DNA from 4 places in the Mesorhizobium argentiipisi genome. Region 4 is predicted to be linked to each of the others. Evidence: riboswitches for the same ligand, from Rfam matches in the RefSeq annotation. Region 4 holds a riboswitch; each other region holds the start of a gene.
What was found. A riboswitch is a leader RNA that binds a small molecule or an ion and turns the genes downstream of it on or off. The one in region 4 is predicted to bind cobalamin.

Region 1 (4,103 bases), on a different contig from region 4:
CCGCCATTTGCCTGCTAACATGGCCGGAATCACCGGCTAAAAATCCAAGGGACGATCGGGGCGACGCCTGATGAAAGACAAGATTTCGCTGGCCATGGCGAGGCGCATTGCGCTGGACGCGCAAGGGTTCAACGACCGTCGCCCCGCAGGAGTTCCGGATCGCCGGCACCTCGCCCGGGTGCTTTCGCGAACCGGCCTTCTGCAGATCGATTCCGTGAGCGCGGTGGTGCGGGCGCATTATATGCCGCTCTATTCGCGCCTCGGCCCCTACCCGCTTACGCTGCTCGACAATGCCGCGGTCACCCGCAAGCGCGCCGTGTTCGAATACTGGGCGCATGAGGCGTCGTTCCTGCCCGTCGAGACCTACCCGCTGATGCGCTGGCGCATGCAGCGCGCCGAGCAGGGCGAGGAGATGTATCTCGGTCTCGCCAAATGGGGCCGTGAGCGCAAGGAAATGATCGACGAGATATATAGAGAGGTCGCCGATCGCGGTCCGATCGCCGCCTCCGATATCGAAGGCCACAAGGGTAATGGCGGCTGGTGGGGCTGGAGCGAGGCCAAGCACGCTTTCGAATGGCTGTTCTGGGCCGGACGCATCACCACTGCCTACCGGCGCGGCTTCGAGCGCTATTACGACCTGCCCGAGCGCGTTTTGCCGCAGGCGGTGCTCGACCTTCCCGTTCCCTCGGTCGAGGACGCGCATCGCGAATTGCTGCGCATTTCGGCCCGTGCTCACGGCATCGCCACCTATGGCGACCTGCGCGACTATTTTCGTCTCGCGCCGGGCGACACGAAGGATCGCATCGAGGACCTGGTTGAGGCGGGGGAACTGCTGCCGGTGAAGGTCGAAGGCTGGGACAAGACCGCCTATCTCCACAAGGAAGCCCGTTTCCCGCGCCGGATAGAGGCGCGCGCCCTGCTCGCCCCCTTCGATCCCGTCGTCTTCGAACGCACCAGGACGGAAAAACTCTTCGATTTCCGCTACCGCATCGAGATCTACACGCCGGCCGAGAAACGCCAATATGGCTACTACGTGCTGCCCTTCCTGCTCGGCGACCGGATCGTCGCCCGCGTCGATTTGAGAGCTGACCGCCCGGCCAGCATCTTGCGCGTCCACGCCGCCTATGCCGAGGCCGGCGCCCCGCCCGAAACGGCCGCACAGCTTTTCGATGAGTTGAAGCAGATGCAGGGCTGGCTCGGCCTGGAGTCGATCGAAGTGACGCCGGCCGGCGACCTCGGACCGGCGCTGGCCGACATCGCGGTGTCGTAGCTGCGCGTTGACAGGGACCTAGCCGTAAGCCTAAATCCTGACCCAGACGGTCTTCTCCCGGCAAAGGGAGGAGCCAAGAGGGAATGCGGTGCGGGCCAAAACCCAAATCCGCGGCTGTCCCCGCAACTGTAAGCGACGAGCCTCTGCCGAAAACCACTGGGATTTCCCGGGAAGGCGGCATTCAGGGCGACGACCCGCGAGCCAGGAGACCTGCCGTCTGAGACTTTAAGTATCCGAATGCCCGGCGGGTTTTCCGGGCAAGGAGCATGGTTTTGGATCGCAACGACAGTTTCCAGGCAAACATCGCGGACATTCCGTCCGAGCCCGACGCTTTGGCCGGCGTGACCGTCATCGTCTGCTCATCCTGCCGCGACGAGACCGGTTCGGATGCGCATCCGCGCGCCGGTGCGCTGCTTGCCGAAGATACGCATCGGGCTGCTTCCGGCGAAAAGATCAACATCCGTACCGTCGAATGCCTCGGCAACTGCAAGCGCCGGCTGAGCGCGGCTTTGCTCCGCAATGGCTGCTGGAGCTACGTCTTCGGCGATCTGAACACGACCAGCGGCGCCGATCTCATCGCCGGCGCAAAGCTCTTCGCCACCTCGACCGATGGTCTCATCCCCTGGCGCGGCCGGCCCGATTCCCTCAAGCGCGGCCTGGTTGCCCGCATCCCTCCTCTCGACATGCTGAAGGACTGACCATGAACGCATCCGTTTCCCGTGTTCCCTGCACCGTCGTCACCGGCTTCCTCGGCGCCGGCAAGACGACGCTGATCCGCAACCTGCTTGAGAACGCCAAGGGCAAGCGGCTGGCGATCATCGTCAACGAGTTCGGCGATGTCGGCATCGACGGCGAGATCCTGAAAGGCTGCGGCGTCGACGCCTGCCCGGAAGAAAACATCGTCGAGCTCGCCAATGGCTGCATCTGCTGCACCGTCGCCGACGACTTCGTGCCGGCGCTCGACCAGATCCTGTCGCTCAAACCCAAGGTTGACCACATCCTGATCGAAACCTCCGGCCTCGCTCTGCCGAAGCCCCTCGTCCAAGCCTTCCAATGGCCGAGCGTGAAGAGCCGCGTGACGGTCGATGGCGTCATTGCCGTGGTCGACGGACCGGCGCTCGCCGACGGCCGCGTCGCTTCCGATATGGATGCCCTGCAGGCGCAGCGTGCGGCTGACGATTCCCTCGACCATGACGATCCGGTCGAAGAGGTATTCGAGGACCAGATCGCCTGCGCCGACCTGATCATCCTGTCGAAGAGCGACCTGATGGATGCGGCGGGCTCCGCCCGTGCCAACGCCGTCATCGGCGAGCATGTCGCGCGCGCGGTCAAGGTCGTGCCGACAGCGCAGGGCAAGGTTGACCCGTCCGTGCTGCTCGGCCTCGGCCTTGCGGTGGAGGACGACATCGAGAGCCGCAAGACCCATCACGACGACGAGCTCGACCATGAGCACGACGATTTCGATTCCTTCGTCCTCGACATTCCGTCGATCGCCAATCCCGACGAGCTGGCCAAGCGCGTCGCCCTTGCCGCCGAGCAGGAAAACGTGCTGCGCGTCAAAGGTTTCGTCGAGGTCGGCGGCAAGCCGATGCGGCTCCTGCTGCAGGCTGTCGGCCCGCGCGTCAACCACTATTACGACCGCGCCTGGACGGCCGAGGACGACCGCCGCTCGCGGCTCGTCGTCATCGGCCTCAAGGGGCTGAACCGCCCGGCAATCGAGCGTATCCTCGTCGGCTGAGGCTAATACCAAAAGCGATGCACATCCTCGCCACCACATCCGCTTCGCTCGACGATCTCGCCGAGCCGATCGACCTCAGGCAGACGCCTGCGGATGTCGTGGCCCTGTCCTTCACCGACAGCGATCTCGGCGGCCTGGCCACGGCCTGGAAGACGGATGCGGCGCGGCTGCCGTCCATGCGGCTTGCGGCGCTGCGCGACCTTCGCCACCCGATGTCGGTGGACCTGTGGATCGACAGCGTCGCCCGCCACGCCAGGCTCATCCTCGTCCGCATCCTCGGCGGCTATGACTGGTGGCGCTATGGCTGTGACCAGCTCGCCGCGGTGGCGCGCGAACGCGGCATCAAGCTGGCATTGCTGCCCGGCGAAAGCCATGACGAGGACCTGCGGCTGATCGAAGGCTCGACCCTGCCGCGCGCCGAGTTGGACGCCCTGCTCGCCTATTTCCGCGAAGGCGGCCCGGCCAATATGGGCGCGCTGGTGCAAAGGCTGGCAAGGCTTGCCGGGTCGGATGCGGCCATGACCGAACCGGTCAGCGTGCCGAAGGCGGGATTTTATCAGCCGGGAATTGGTGTCGTCGAGAAGCCGAACCTTTTAGAGGCGGAACTCGACGTCGACAATTTCGCCGTCATCCCCATCCTCTTCTACCGCTCGATGCTGCTTGCCGCCGACGTCGCGCCGATCGACGCACTCGTTGACGCCCTGTGTTCGCAAGGCCTAGCGCCTGTGCCGATCTTCGTCTCCAGCCTCAAAGATCCGGCATCGCTGGCCTTCGTCGAGAATGCCATCGCAACACTGAACCCCGCCGCCATCGTCACCGCCACCGCCTTCGCCTCGGGCGCAGAACCCGGCGCCGAAACCCTGTTCGACCGGGCCGGCGTGCCCGTCTTCCAGGTCATCGTCGCCACAACGAGACGCGAGGTCTGGGAAAAGAACCAGCGCGGCCTGGCGCCCGCCGACCTTGCCATGCATGTCGTGCTGCCCGAGCTCGACGGCCGCATCCTGGCCGGCGCCATCTCCTTCAAAGGCGAGGTCGAGACCGATCCGGCGCTGGCCTTCCGCGCCTTCGCCAACCGACCCGAGGCCGACCGCGTGG
Region 2 (4,103 bases), on a different contig from region 4:
CCCTCCAGTTTCGAGGTCAACCAATGGTGCATCGCGGATCGATGCGGCATCACGCGATTGCGTGAGCTAGCTGATCAGCCCCAGGCGGAAAGCTGTCGTGACGGCCTGCACGTTGCTTGTCACGCCGAGCCTCTGGCGCATCAATCGCAGATGCGTATCTGCCGTGTTGCGGCTGACGTTCAGGCGATCAGCGACCTGCTCCACGGTGAGGCCTTCGGCAACCCAGCGCAGGACGTCCTGTTGTCGAGGTGAAAGACGCACTGGTTTGGAGGCCTGTTTGCCATCCGCAAGAAGGGCCGCGCATCCGAAGGCGCAGGCGGCGACAAACTGAAAGGCGAGACGGTCGTGAGGACCCGGCTCGAGCTTCTCCCCTGCAACGGAAAATCCCACCGGCTGTCCGTTCAATGTTGCGAACGGAATCGTGAAGCCGTCACGCAGATTAAACTCTGATGCCTCGGCCATGATCTGTCGGCCGAAGGAACAAACCCTGGAAACTTGATCAATCTCGCTCCACCGGAAGGGTGTGGTCCCACGCTTCACAAGCTGAATGGTGGGGTCGCGATGAAGATAGCCTTTGGAGAAATAGCGCTCCGACCATTGCTGCGGCCAGGCGTCAAGCAGCACATGGGAAATCTGCTCGCGCCTCAGCGCACGCGGCGGTGGGATCGGTCCTGCCAGCACGTTTCTGGCGCCAAACCGCTCGGCATAGGAAATTAGGTGCTGGCAGATTTCCTGCTGGCTTGAACTCTTGCGGATCTGATTGAGAAACTCGAACGTGTCATCGAGGTGCCGACGCCAAAGCGCAGGTGCTTCCATAACGCATTGCTTCCATGATGGTGATGATAGTGGGTGGTTTGGGGCTCGGGTGGAATTGCAGGCATCAAGCTGCCGCATTGCTGGCCGACCGGTGCTGGTCGACAACTCTCCTCGATTCTTGTTGCATCAGTTGAGCGAGTTGCTCGGGTTAAGGTCGACAGCGGGATGCCAATCGCGAAGCCGGCCGACCGATCCGTTCCCTCGCGTATATTGCCGGATGCTCGGGCAATGGCGTGTGCTTGCATCTGCCTATGCTCATTTCGAGTATATCTGGAATGTTGCTTCCAGCATCGTCGGAGTCAACCCCCAACAATAGGCGGTATGGACCTGCGACAGTTCGCCATCAGGACAGTGGGGAGGAAGCGGAAGGGCTTGCCCGGGCGCTCTTCAGGGATGGCCGCATTCAACCGACTTCGCGGCTATCTGCAGCTCACGAGCGACAACAATATCGGATAACGACATAAAGATTTGTTTATATCACCTTGACAGGAATCTTCTCTTCGGCGAGTGTCCAGTTGTCGATGGTTCTTCGATGCGGTTAGCCGCAACGGAGCTAAGAGGGAAGCCGGTGAAGATGCCGGCGCTGCCCCCGCAACTGTAAGCGGCGAGCCAAGCCCATTCATGTCACTGAGGTCAATAGCCTCGGGAAGACGGGCTGAGGTGTCGACCCGCGAGCCAGGAGACCTGCCACGGCAAACAAGGTCCACAGGCGGGGTGTCTCGGTGGGCGTAGCAATCGGCTCGTCTGCTTGCCAACGTCTGCCTTGCGTCCACGCCCCAATATCGGGGTATGGTATGTCTCTCTCTCAGAAAGTTCCGGTAGCCACACTTGGCGTGCCGCGCATTGGCCGTCGTCGCGAATTAAAGCGTGCGCTCGAATCCTATTGGTTGCGAAAATCGTCCGCTGCCGACCTTCTCGAAACGGCGCGGGCGCTGCGTGTCGAGAACTGGACTGAACAATGCGACCGTGGCGTGACCATTATTCCGTCCAACGACTTCTCGCTTTACGATCATGTGCTCGACACGGCAACAATGGTCGGCGCTGTGCCGCCACGGTATGGCTGGAGCGAGGGGGAAGTCCCGCTCGACACTTATTTTGCCATGGCGCGTGGCAGCCAAGGAGAGGCTGCCGGACTCGACTATGCCAATCACGGTAACGCGGTCACCGCGCTGGAAATGACCAAGTGGTTCGATACTAACTACCACTACATGGTCCCGGAGCTCGCCGACGATCAGGCCTTTGCTTTGTCGTGGTCAAAGCCGGTGGATCACTTCCTCGAGGGTAGGGCGTTCGGCGTTCACACCCGCCCGGTCCTTCTTGGGCCCGTCACCTTCCTCAAGCTGGCCAAGTCGCCCACTCGGGACTTCAACCCAATTGCGCTGCTGCCGCGGCTGCTGCCGGTTTACGAGCTCCTCCTGCGCCGCCTGAAAGTGGCGGGCGCCGACTGGGTGCAGATCGATGAGCCGGCGCTCGTGCTCGACCTCATTCCAAACGAGCAAGACGCGTTCAATTTTGCCTACGACCGGCTGTCGCAAGCGGCTCCGGAGCTGAAGATCATGCTCGCCACCTATTTCGGTGGATTGGACGGCAATCTCGAAACCGCTCTTTCGCTGCCTGTGGCGGGCCTGCATCTCGACCTTGCACGCGCTCCTGAACAATTGGAGGCGGTCGGCCGGCTTGCGCCTAAGGACCTGGTGCTTTCCCTTGGCCTGATCGATGGTCGCAACGTCTGGCGCGCGAACCTGCGCCCCATCCTTGACCGGATCAAGCCGGTCGTCGCGGGCTGGCCACTGGAGCGAGTGGAGATCGCGCCTTCGTGTTCCCTTCTGCATGTGCCGATCGACCTGGAACTGGAAACAGCGCTCGATAGGGACATAAAGTCGTGGCTCGCATTCGCGGCGCAGAAGATGGGCGAACTGACCACTATCGCCCGGGCCCTTTCCGAAGGCCGGGAGGCGGTTTCAGCAGAGCTGGAGTCCTCCACCCAAGCAGCCGCCGCGCGTCTGACATCCCCGAAGGTGTATGATCCGCTGGTCGAAGGACGCCTCGCCTTTATCGACGAAGACATAATGCGTAGGAAAAGCAGCTTTGCTGAGCGCTCCAGGCTTCAGGACGAAACGCTCCGGCTACCGACTTTCCCGACTACGACCATCGGCTCCTTCCCGCAAACACCCGAGATTCGCAATGCGCGCGCGGCCCATGCAAGGGGAGAACTGAGCTATATCGACTATGAGGCGTTCCTCAGGAAAGAAATAGAGGCGACCATCCGTTGGCAGGACGAGATTGGGTTGGACGTGCTGGTGCACGGCGAGTTTGAACGAAACGACATGGTGCAATCTTTCGGGGAGCAACTTTCCGGCTTCGCCTTCACGCAGCACGCCTGGGTGCAAAGCTACGGGTCACGTTATGTGCGGCCGCCGATCATCTTTGGTGACGTGTCGCGGCCCAATCCGATGACGGTGCGCTGGTGGCGGTACGCTCAATCGCTAACAGACAAACCTGTTAAGGGCATGCTCACCGGCCCGGTGACGATTCTGAACTGGTCCTTTGTACGCGACGATCTCGCGCGCTCGGTCGTTTGCCGCCAGATCGCGCTCGCCCTCCGTGGCGAAGTGGGTGATCTCGAAAGCGCCGGCGCCAAGGTGATTCAAATCGACGAAGCTGCACTGCGAGAGGGCTTGCCGCTGCGCAAATCCGAGTGGAAGCATTACCTCGAATGGGCCATCGAGTGCTTTCGGCTCGCTTCCACGGGCGTGTGTGATGTGACCCAGATCCACACGCACATGTGCTACTCCGAATTCAACGACATAATAGACGCGATCGCGGCGATGGATGCGGATGTGATCTCCATCGAAACCTCGCGCTCGCAGATGGAGTTGCTCAACGCTTTCGAAAAGTTCAACTATCCGAACGAGATTGGACCGGGCATTTATGATATCCACTCACCGCGGGTGCCTGGCGTCGACGAGATGGCGAACCTGCTCTCGCAGGCGCGAGAGCGCCTTTGCGACAGTCAGATTTGGGTTAACCCCGATTGCGGCTTGAAGACACGTCGGTGGGAGGAAGTCCGTCCGGCACTCATCAATATGGTCGAAGCCGCGCGTATTCTGAGAGACGCACCGAGGGGCCCCTAGCAAAAGCGTATACCCTCGCCGGTGGAGGCCGGATCCACTGCACTGAAGCGGATCGAAATTGGGTGACGGCAAGGGGGGCGAACGGGCACGCCATTTCGTTAGGAGTGTGTGACAGTCCGCTGACCGCATTGATTTGACGGGTCCGATTCTTCT
Region 3 (4,103 bases), on a different contig from region 4:
GCCAGGTCTGCAGGCCGGAAACCGACATCGGCGCGCCGCGCAGTTCTTCCGGCGTGCGCTCGGAATGGACGATACCGCGCCCGGCGGTCATCAAATTCACGTCGCCCGGCGCGATCACCATTTCGGTGCCGAGCGAATCCCGGTGCCTGATCCTGCCATCGAACAGGTAGGTGACGGTGGACAGGCCGATATGCGGATGCGGACGCACGTCGAGCGGATGGCCGGCGCGCAGGATCGCAGGGCCCATGCGGTCGAAGAAGATGAACGGCCCGACCAGGCGACGCTTTGCCGTCGGCAGAGCGCGGCGCACCTCGAAACCGCCGATGTCCTTGGCATTCGGAACGACCATCATTTCGATCTGGTCGCAGGCGAAGGCATCGCCGGGTTCAGGGTCGTTTCCCGGAAAGAAGCTCATGTTGGTTCCCTCAGGCGAAACGCAGCGCCGACCTGGCCTTCGCCTTGGCAGCCTCTTCCTCGCGATTGCGCGGCTCCTGGTTGGTTTCGAGCGAGTCGATCAATTCGCGCGCAGCGGCCGCGATCGCTTCCACTGCATGGTAAAAAGCGTGCTCGTTGCGCTTGGAGGGCTTGGTCGAGCCGCTCAGCTTACGCACGAATTGCAGCGCTGCGTCATGCACTTCGTCATTGGTCGCCGGCGGCTCGAAATTGGCCAGGGTCTTGATGTTGCGGCACATGGCTTGAACTCCTTACCTGCTTTCTCTGCCCTTACCCGGTCTGAGATCATCCGCTGAGGTGTTGAGATTCAGCTCAGGCCGAGCCGAAAATGGTGGTTTCCGAGAACCGGAGCGGAGCGTACTTGAAGTACGTGAGCACCGGAAGCGCAGGAAGTTGCCATTTGCAGGCCGACCTCACCTGAATATCAACACCTCAGTCGGCGTCCAGCGGTTCAGTTCCCACTGGCTTGCCATCGCGCGACAGCCTGATCTTCTCGACCTTGTCCTCGGCCGCTTTCAGCAGCCGGTCGCAATGCGCCTTCAGCGCTTCGCCACGTTCATAGATCTTGATCGACTGGTCGAGCGGGACGTCGCCGCGCTCAAGATCATCGACAATCTTCTCAAGCGCGTCGAGCGCCTGTTCGAAGCTCATCGCCTTGACGTCCTCATTGCCTTCCAACGCCATACTCTATCCCTTCATCAGCCGCCCGACATGGGCGGCGACTGAAAATGCCAGTCCCTGCAGATCGTAGCCGCCTTCCAGCAGGCTGACGAGTCTGTTGGAGCTGTGGCGGCCGGCGCGTTCCATCAATTGCCCGGTCGCCCAGTCGAAATCGTCCTCGGTCAGGTTGATCTCGGCCAACGGGTCGCGATGGTGCGCGTCGAAGCCCGCGGAAATGATGATCAGGTCCGGCGCGAACGCGTCGATCGACGGCAGCACGCGCGACAGGAAGGCGTCGCGGAAGAGATCGCTGCCGGTCTGCGGCGCCAGCGGCGCATTGACGATGTTGCCGGCGCCGGTCTCGCTTTTCGCGCCGGTGCCGGGATAAAGCGGCATCTGATGCGTCGAACAATAGAGCACCGACGGGTCGTCCCAGAAGATGTCCTGGGTACCGTTGCCGTGGTGAACGTCCCAGTCGACGATGGCGACGCGCTCAGCCTGATGCCTCTTTTGTGCGTAGCGGGCGGCGATCGCCGCCGTGTTGAACAGACAAAAGCCCATCGCGGTGGTCTTTTCGGCATGATGGCCAGGCGGACGGGCGGCGACAAAGACGTTTGCCGCACGGCCCTCGAAGACGTCGTCTACTGCCGCGTTGGCACCGCCGATCGCGGTGACCACGGCCTGCCAGCTTTTCGGGCTGGCGCTGGTGTCGGCGTCGATCGAGGCGATGCCGCTCTCAGGGATCGCGGCGCGGACACGCTCGACGAAATCCTCCGGGTGCGCGTAGAGGATCGTTTTCTGGTCGCCTTCCGGCGCCTTGACGCGGTCGAGCGCCGAAAAAGCCTCGTCGTCCAGCACCCGCTCGATGGCGCGCAGGCGGTCGGGCCGCTCGGGATGACCGGGCGGCGTGAGGTGTTCGAGGAAGATCGGATGCGTGTAGAGACGGGTGGCCATGGCGCCTAATCTAGGGACCTATGACCGCAATGACCATGTTTGGCAGGCCGAATGGCTGGGGAAAATCGCGTCTTGCCGTGTCGCTAATGCCATTGGCGGGTGCCGGGCTTCGCTGTAAGGTCTCCTCGCTGCCTGGTGCCCGCGACGCGGGAGAATCGGGAACACGGTTGAACTCCGTGGCGTGCCCAACACTGTAAGGGGGACCGCGCCGGCAAACGCCACTGTCGAAGACGGGAAGGCGCCGGATGCGGGACGATCCCGAGCCAGAAGACCGGCCCGGCAGACATGGTCTTCCGCTTGGTCAGGCGGGGGACTGTTTGTCGCAAGGGGAAAAGCGATGACAGCAGCAGCGATCGCCGCGAGTGGCGGCGACTTTGACCAATTGGCGCGCGACGCGGTCTACCGGGCCATGTTCACCAGGCGCGACGTGCGCAGCCATTTTGTCCCCGACGATCTCGATGACAGCGTGCTGGCGCGGCTCATCACCGCCGCGCACCATGCGCCATCTGTCGGCTATATGCAGCCGTGGAATTTCATCGTCATCCGCGATGCCGAGCGGCGCACACAAGTGCGCGACCTGTTCCTCGCGGCTCGCGAGCAGGAGCTGCCGGCGATCGAGGCGGAGCGGCAGGCGCTTTACCGCAAGCTGAAGCTCGAGGGCATCTGCGAAAGCGCGCTCAATCTATGCATCACCTGCGACCGGCATCGCTCGAAGGACTCGCCTCTCGGGCGTTGGCACAACCCGGAGATGGATCTCTACAGCACCGTCTGCGCAGTGCAGAATTTCTGGCTGGCGGCGCGGGCCGAAGGTGTCGGCGTCGGCTGGGTGAGCATCATCGAAACCGAGGCTTTGAAGCGGCTTCTCGCGATCCCCGAGCATGTCACGCCGATCGCCTATCTCTGCGTCGGCCGCGTCTCGGAATTCGCGCCGAAGCCGGACCTCGAGGCGCATGGCTGGGGCAAGCGCCTGCCATTGCCCGAACTGGTCATGAGTGAGACATTTCGCGGCGCCGGCGAGGCGCCGCTTAAATCGGCAATCGCAAACCTTGGCGGCCCATCAAAGCCATGATCAGGCGGCTCTCGGGGCATCCCAGCGCGAGCCGCCGCCAAAAGAGCCCAGCGCCTTGTCGCGCAGTTCCCTGAATTTGGACGAGGTCTCGGCGAGCCGCCGGTCCCATTCGGGATTGGGCGCCTGTCCCTCGATCGCTTCGAAATAAACCTGCATCAGCGAGGCGATGGCGAAAGGCTCGATGAAGGCCGCCTTGAAGGCCCAAGCAAAGACGATGGCGAGCACGAAGGCCCATCCGGCCAACTGCCCAGGCATGACCCAAAGGATCGCGGCGGCGGGTGCCAGCATCAACAGGAAGATGACGAAGGACACGCCCCACATGATCACCGCCAGCCAGACTGCGTTCTTGACCATGTGCTTGCCGTTCTGCGCGTAGAGCACCACGCCTTGCCTCGCCGTCTCGAATGGCGAGTTCGAATTGATGCGGATGTTGTAGCCGAGGATGATCTCGTCGACATAGGTCAGCGACAGGCGGATCACCGTGTTCATGAAGCTGACGATGCCGCTCAGGCCCGGAATGGGCAGGAAAGCGGCGATGCCGCCGATCAGGCCGGTGATGGCGCGGATGGCGCCCTTGACCAGCTGGTCGACGACGAAAAGGATGTTGGCCTCGGCGAAGCGCTGGGTGACCACTTCCTTCGCATAGGCGATCTGGCCCTGGCCATCGGGAACGTCATGGCCGTCGATCAGATGCACCATGACGGCAATATGGCCCGCTTTCAGCACATAGAGGATGTATTCGCGGATCCAGTAGACGGCGATCGAGACGACGCCGAAGCCGACCACGCCGCCCCACAGCGCAAAGGACATCGGACCGTCTGGATCGGTCGAGATGTGCCCGACGCCATAACCGACGCTGGCGCCGGTCCCGGTCGCCATGATGTAGGCGGCCGTGATGCCGAAATAGACGATCATGCGAAAGACGATGAACGGCCATGTCCGCATCATGATCAACACAGACTGACCA
Region 4 (4,103 bases):
GGCCAGCTATGATTTTTCCATGCATGATTTGCTCCTGTGTTCAGCCCAGGTGCCCAAATGGAAAACGTCTGCCGTTCCGAGATGACATCGCGCTCTCGGAATTGTGATGCGCGCCCGGTTTCGGTGAAACGGTGAAACGCCCCTAGGCCGTGCGGCTACCCGGCGCGCCGATAATCGACCATGCGGCGGCGGTGAGCGCAGTGGCCGCGGCAAGCAGCACCGCGAGGCTCGGTAGGTGGAAGAAGATGTCCCGCCAGCGTGGCTTCACGACCGCGCCGGTGCTGAAGGCCTCGCCGCTATACTGGCACAGGATCCACGACGCGCCGCTGCGCACCATGTCGGCATCGATGTCGGAGATCAGCGCCTTCGCGTTGCGTTCGGCGGAGGGCATCGTGGCCATATAGGTGAGCAGCGCTTTGGCGGTGGCGAGATAGGCGTGGCTGCATTCGTTGAACGGGCTCTCTTCGTCGCCAAGACTTCCCGGCATCAGGCCCCAGAGGCAGTAGGTGAATTGCAGATTGCCGTGATTGTAGAGCCGCCGGAAAGTCGGGTCGGTCACGGTCTGGCGTTGGGCAAGGTCCAGGATATCGCCTCGGTAGCGCGCAATCACCGCCATCTGGCCGTGGGTGAGGCTGGGGATCTGGATGCCGGGGGGAGGCGGGTCCGACGAGCCGCCATGCGCTTGCGCGGATGTGGCGGCCAGAAGTGCGAGCAGCACCGAAACCGAGCAATTCCAGGAAAAGTGTGCTGCGGTTTTCCGTCCGGAATTGCGAGAAAACAAAGGACCAAAGTGGCTCGGCGGTCGTACCGACCGTTGAGCCACTTTGGCCGCCAGGGCGCGAAACCGTGGCAGCCAACGCATCGGATTTCAGGCGTAGCGGCGTGCCGGGCTGCGCTGGTCGCGCACCGCGACGACGCGCTCGGCAGCCGCGCCGAAGCCGAGCCCGACGACGGTCCACAGCACCAGCTGGATGCCGAGCGAGGCGATGCGGAACTGCCACAGCACGGTCGCCGAGAAGTTCTCCGGCACTTCATTGATGTCGGGCAGCGCCGCCTTCACCAGCGCGAAGACGACGAGGAAAGCGAGGCCCGCGACGATCGAGGCGTTCCAGGCGCCGAGCCGGTTCCACAGCCGTTGCGCCAGGCCGACCGCCGCCACCATCGCCGCGATCGAGACGACGATCATGATGAAGAACAGCTCGGTGCGGTAGCCGATGGTCTCGGCATTGCCTACCGCCGGCGGATTCGCTGGGTATTTGAGGCTCGGAACAACGATCGCGGCAAGGAAGCCGAGCAGCGCGATCAGCGCCGAGGTGCCGCGCGGACCGAGCGAGCCCAGACGGCCATGGGCATAGGCGAAGACCAGCGAGAACAGCCCGCCAAGGGCGGCGCCATAGACCAGTACGCCGGTTGCGAGACCGATGCCGGCCTGCGTGGTGCGACTGACCATCTCGGGCTCCGGCGCCGCCCCGGCGGCCTGGGCCTGCTGGTCCTCGAAGGCGATCGCCTTGTGGACCTGCGGCTCGCCATAGACGCGCGCGAAGGCGAATGCCAGAATCCCCGCAACCAGCCCGACAAGCATGCCGCGCAGCAAAAGTTTTCCGACCATGTCACTAATCCTTCTGAGCAATTCCAGGAAAAGTGCGTAGCGGTTTTCCGTCCGGAATTGCGTTAAGCCAACCAAGCAATTCCAGGAAAAGTGCGTAGCGGTTTCCGTCCGGAATTGCGTTAGATCAGAATCGAAAGGGTTCAGCGATGCTGAACCGCTTTAGTGGCAGGGGAAGCCGAGCAGGTGGCGGCCATCATGCACGAATTCGTGCACATAGCTGCCACGGATCAGCGACGTCGCGCCTTCTTCCGCACCGACGAAATAGATCGCCATCATCAGCATCAGGCCGGCGAAGATGGCCCACGGCAGAAGCTCGCGAACCGGTATCGCAACCGGACCGTAGCTGGGGGCGAAGGTGGTGTCGGACATATTGACCTCCCGTGGGATACTGCGTCCCGTTGATCGAACAATGCTGCGGAATAAGGCCTGACTTTCGGCTGGTGCCGATCACAGTGGCGCGACCGTGCCGGACTCGCACCGGCTTCCAATCCCGTATAGCGCTAAAACACTTGTCAGCACTTCGTTCGCCTGTCAACGACATGTAATGGCCAATACGGCTTCGCGCGGCCGAAATTTCACTGGACCACGGAGTTTTGGGATGCTCGCCCGCCTGACGATGATCGCAACCGGCGCGACGCAGGCCACGCGCAAGGGTCGTTTTCCGACTGACGAGGCGCTGGAGCCGCGGTCCTTCGAGCGTGCCGGCGCGCTGGCCATTTCGCTGCGCCGTGCCGACCGCGTCTGGACGAGCCCGGAGCTGGCCGCGCGGCAGACGGCCGAGGTGCTCGGCCTTGATCCGACGGTCGAGCCGCTGCTTGCCGAGCAGGATTTCGGGCGCTGGGCCGGCAAAAGTTTCGAGGAGGTGCAGGCGGAGGATCCGGAAGGCATGGCGGCATGGCTTTCCGACCCGGATGCCGCACCCCATGACGGCGAGTCGCTTACCGCTGTGGCCCGGCGCGGCGCGGCACTGCTGGAGCGCCTTGCCGCCGAGAGCGGCCACACCATCGCGCTCACCCACGCCGTGCCGATCCGCGCCGCCATCGTGCATGTGCTGGGCGCGCCGCTCTCCTCGGTCTGGAAGATCGACATCGAGCCGCTGTCGCTCACCGAATTCCGCAGCGACGGCCGCCGCTGGGTGTTGCATGCGAGCGGCGTGGTCGCCGGCGCAATATAACGCCGGAGAACCACTCACCTGCCGACGAGCGGGCGAGCCTCGCCGTTTCAGCAATCGCTAACGGAACGGAAACGCCTCGCTGCTATGGTGCGGCCCCGTGGCGAGGAGAGCCTTGCCCGAGGAGTCCGCTGCCCATGGCCGAATATCCCGAGACCGAGCGCCGTCTTCATGTGCGCGAATTCGTGCTCAAGGAAGCCACGATCATTGCCAACGGCGTCCGGATCCGCTGCTCGGTCAGAAACCAGCACGAGCAGGGTGCGGAATTGCGCGTGGCCGCCGATATGGGCATCCCCGAACGCTTCCTGCTCGAGGTTCCAGCCGACGACACGGCCTATCGCGCTTTGGTGCGGTGGCGGCGCAACGACCGCGTCGGCGTGGCGCTCTACAGCAACGCGCCGAAGGACTGACGCGTCGGACGTCTAACCAATTCGTCACTTGATCCTGGCCCGCACGTGCAACCCGGCACGCATGGAACGCAACCGCCGCGAGCCCGTTCATCGCTGCCGATCAACAGGAAATTCGCGCATGGGCAGGACAGCCGTTTGGGTGGCGCTGATCGCCATCGTTCTCGTGGCTCTCTATCTGCTGCAGGCCAACGGCATAATCCGGTTCTAAAGCAGCGGCGCCGCTCGCCACGATTCGCAAGGTCAGCAGCAGCGGCTCGCTCCGCAGCATGGCTGGCTTGCCGCTTTCTGTTCCTTTAGCCAGCGGTCGCGCGGCTTGCAGCTTGCCGGCCGTGGCGTCAACTCGACCTCGATGACACCGTCAACGACGCTTGGCTGAGCCGCCCGGTACAATTCGATTGGGCGGACGCCGTCGCTGACCTCGAAGGTCAGCTTCGCCGCCTGGTCGAGACCGACATGGTCCGAAACCTTGCGGATGATCGCGGCGAATTTGCCGGCTGGCATATGGACGGGGCCGCCTTCGTCCACGTCCCACAGCTGGACGAATATCTCCGACCAGGATTCCGGATTTGCTTCGCAATCCAGCGCCGCGAACTGTCCTGCCTTCACCTCGGTGACGTGGTAGCCCGGCTTTACCGGTCGCCCGTCATAGCGGAACATCAGCGGTCTATCCTTGTGATCGGCAAGCGCGCCCAGCAGATCGCCGATGGTCAAGTCGGAGGGGTCGATCGGGACGACATTTTTCCGGTTGTCAGAAGAGAGCATGTCGGCTATTCCTCATTTCAATATTTCAAGGATTATTGAAACGTGGATGAACGTCAAGCCCTGATCGCCTTTGGCGCGCTGTCGCAGGAAACACGCCTGCGCCTGCTACGGTTGCTGGTCGTTGCCGGGCCGGATGGCATCGCCGCCGGTT

Region 1: linked by a shared signal. The riboswitch ahead of O7A05_RS04360 (DUF1636 family protein) and the one ahead of O7A05_RS16520 (CbtB domain-containing protein) in region 4 are both predicted to bind cobalamin.
Region 2: linked by a shared signal. The riboswitch ahead of metE (5-methyltetrahydropteroyltriglutamate--homocysteine S-methyltransferase) and the one ahead of O7A05_RS16520 (CbtB domain-containing protein) in region 4 are both predicted to bind cobalamin.
Region 3: linked by a shared signal. The riboswitch ahead of bluB (5,6-dimethylbenzimidazole synthase) and the one ahead of O7A05_RS16520 (CbtB domain-containing protein) in region 4 are both predicted to bind cobalamin.

Annotation. Positions count from the first base shown of each region.
Region 1 covers NZ_JAPYKO010000002.1:301,144-305,246, forward strand. The annotation lists gene O7A05_RS04355 (winged helix-turn-helix domain-containing protein) at 71-1,270, shown strand; cobalamin riboswitch at 1,301-1,502, shown strand; gene O7A05_RS04360 (DUF1636 family protein) at 1,543-1,968, shown strand; gene cobW (cobalamin biosynthesis protein CobW) at 1,971-3,008, shown strand; gene cobN (cobaltochelatase subunit CobN) at 3,026-4,103, shown strand, end outside.
Region 2 covers NZ_JAPYKO010000003.1:410,278-414,380, reverse strand. The annotation lists gene O7A05_RS07350 (helix-turn-helix transcriptional regulator) at 67-816, opposite strand; cobalamin riboswitch at 1,322-1,522, shown strand; gene metE (5-methyltetrahydropteroyltriglutamate--homocysteine S-methyltransferase) at 1,611-3,950, shown strand.
Region 3 covers NZ_JAPYKO010000013.1:123,379-127,481, forward strand. The annotation lists gene O7A05_RS19100 (pirin family protein) at 1-415, opposite strand, end outside; gene O7A05_RS19105 (DUF2277 domain-containing protein) at 426-692, opposite strand; gene O7A05_RS19110 (exodeoxyribonuclease VII small subunit) at 886-1,137, opposite strand; gene O7A05_RS19115 (histone deacetylase family protein) at 1,141-2,067, opposite strand; cobalamin riboswitch at 2,183-2,362, shown strand; gene bluB (5,6-dimethylbenzimidazole synthase) at 2,405-3,136, shown strand; gene O7A05_RS19125 (hypothetical protein) at 3,137-4,103, opposite strand, start outside.
Region 4 covers NZ_JAPYKO010000011.1:12,263-16,365, reverse strand. The annotation lists gene O7A05_RS16535 (DUF1259 domain-containing protein) at 1-25, opposite strand, end outside; gene O7A05_RS16530 (hypothetical protein) at 143-718, opposite strand; gene O7A05_RS16525 (CbtA family protein) at 869-1,609, opposite strand; gene O7A05_RS16520 (CbtB domain-containing protein) at 1,769-1,978, opposite strand; adenosylcobalamin (AdoCbl) riboswitch at 1,979-2,122, opposite strand; gene O7A05_RS16515 (histidine phosphatase family protein) at 2,208-2,783, shown strand; gene O7A05_RS16510 (PilZ domain-containing protein) at 2,918-3,190, shown strand; gene O7A05_RS16505 (DUF6428 family protein) at 3,431-3,952, opposite strand; gene O7A05_RS16500 (ArsR/SmtB family transcription factor) at 3,995-4,103, shown strand, end outside.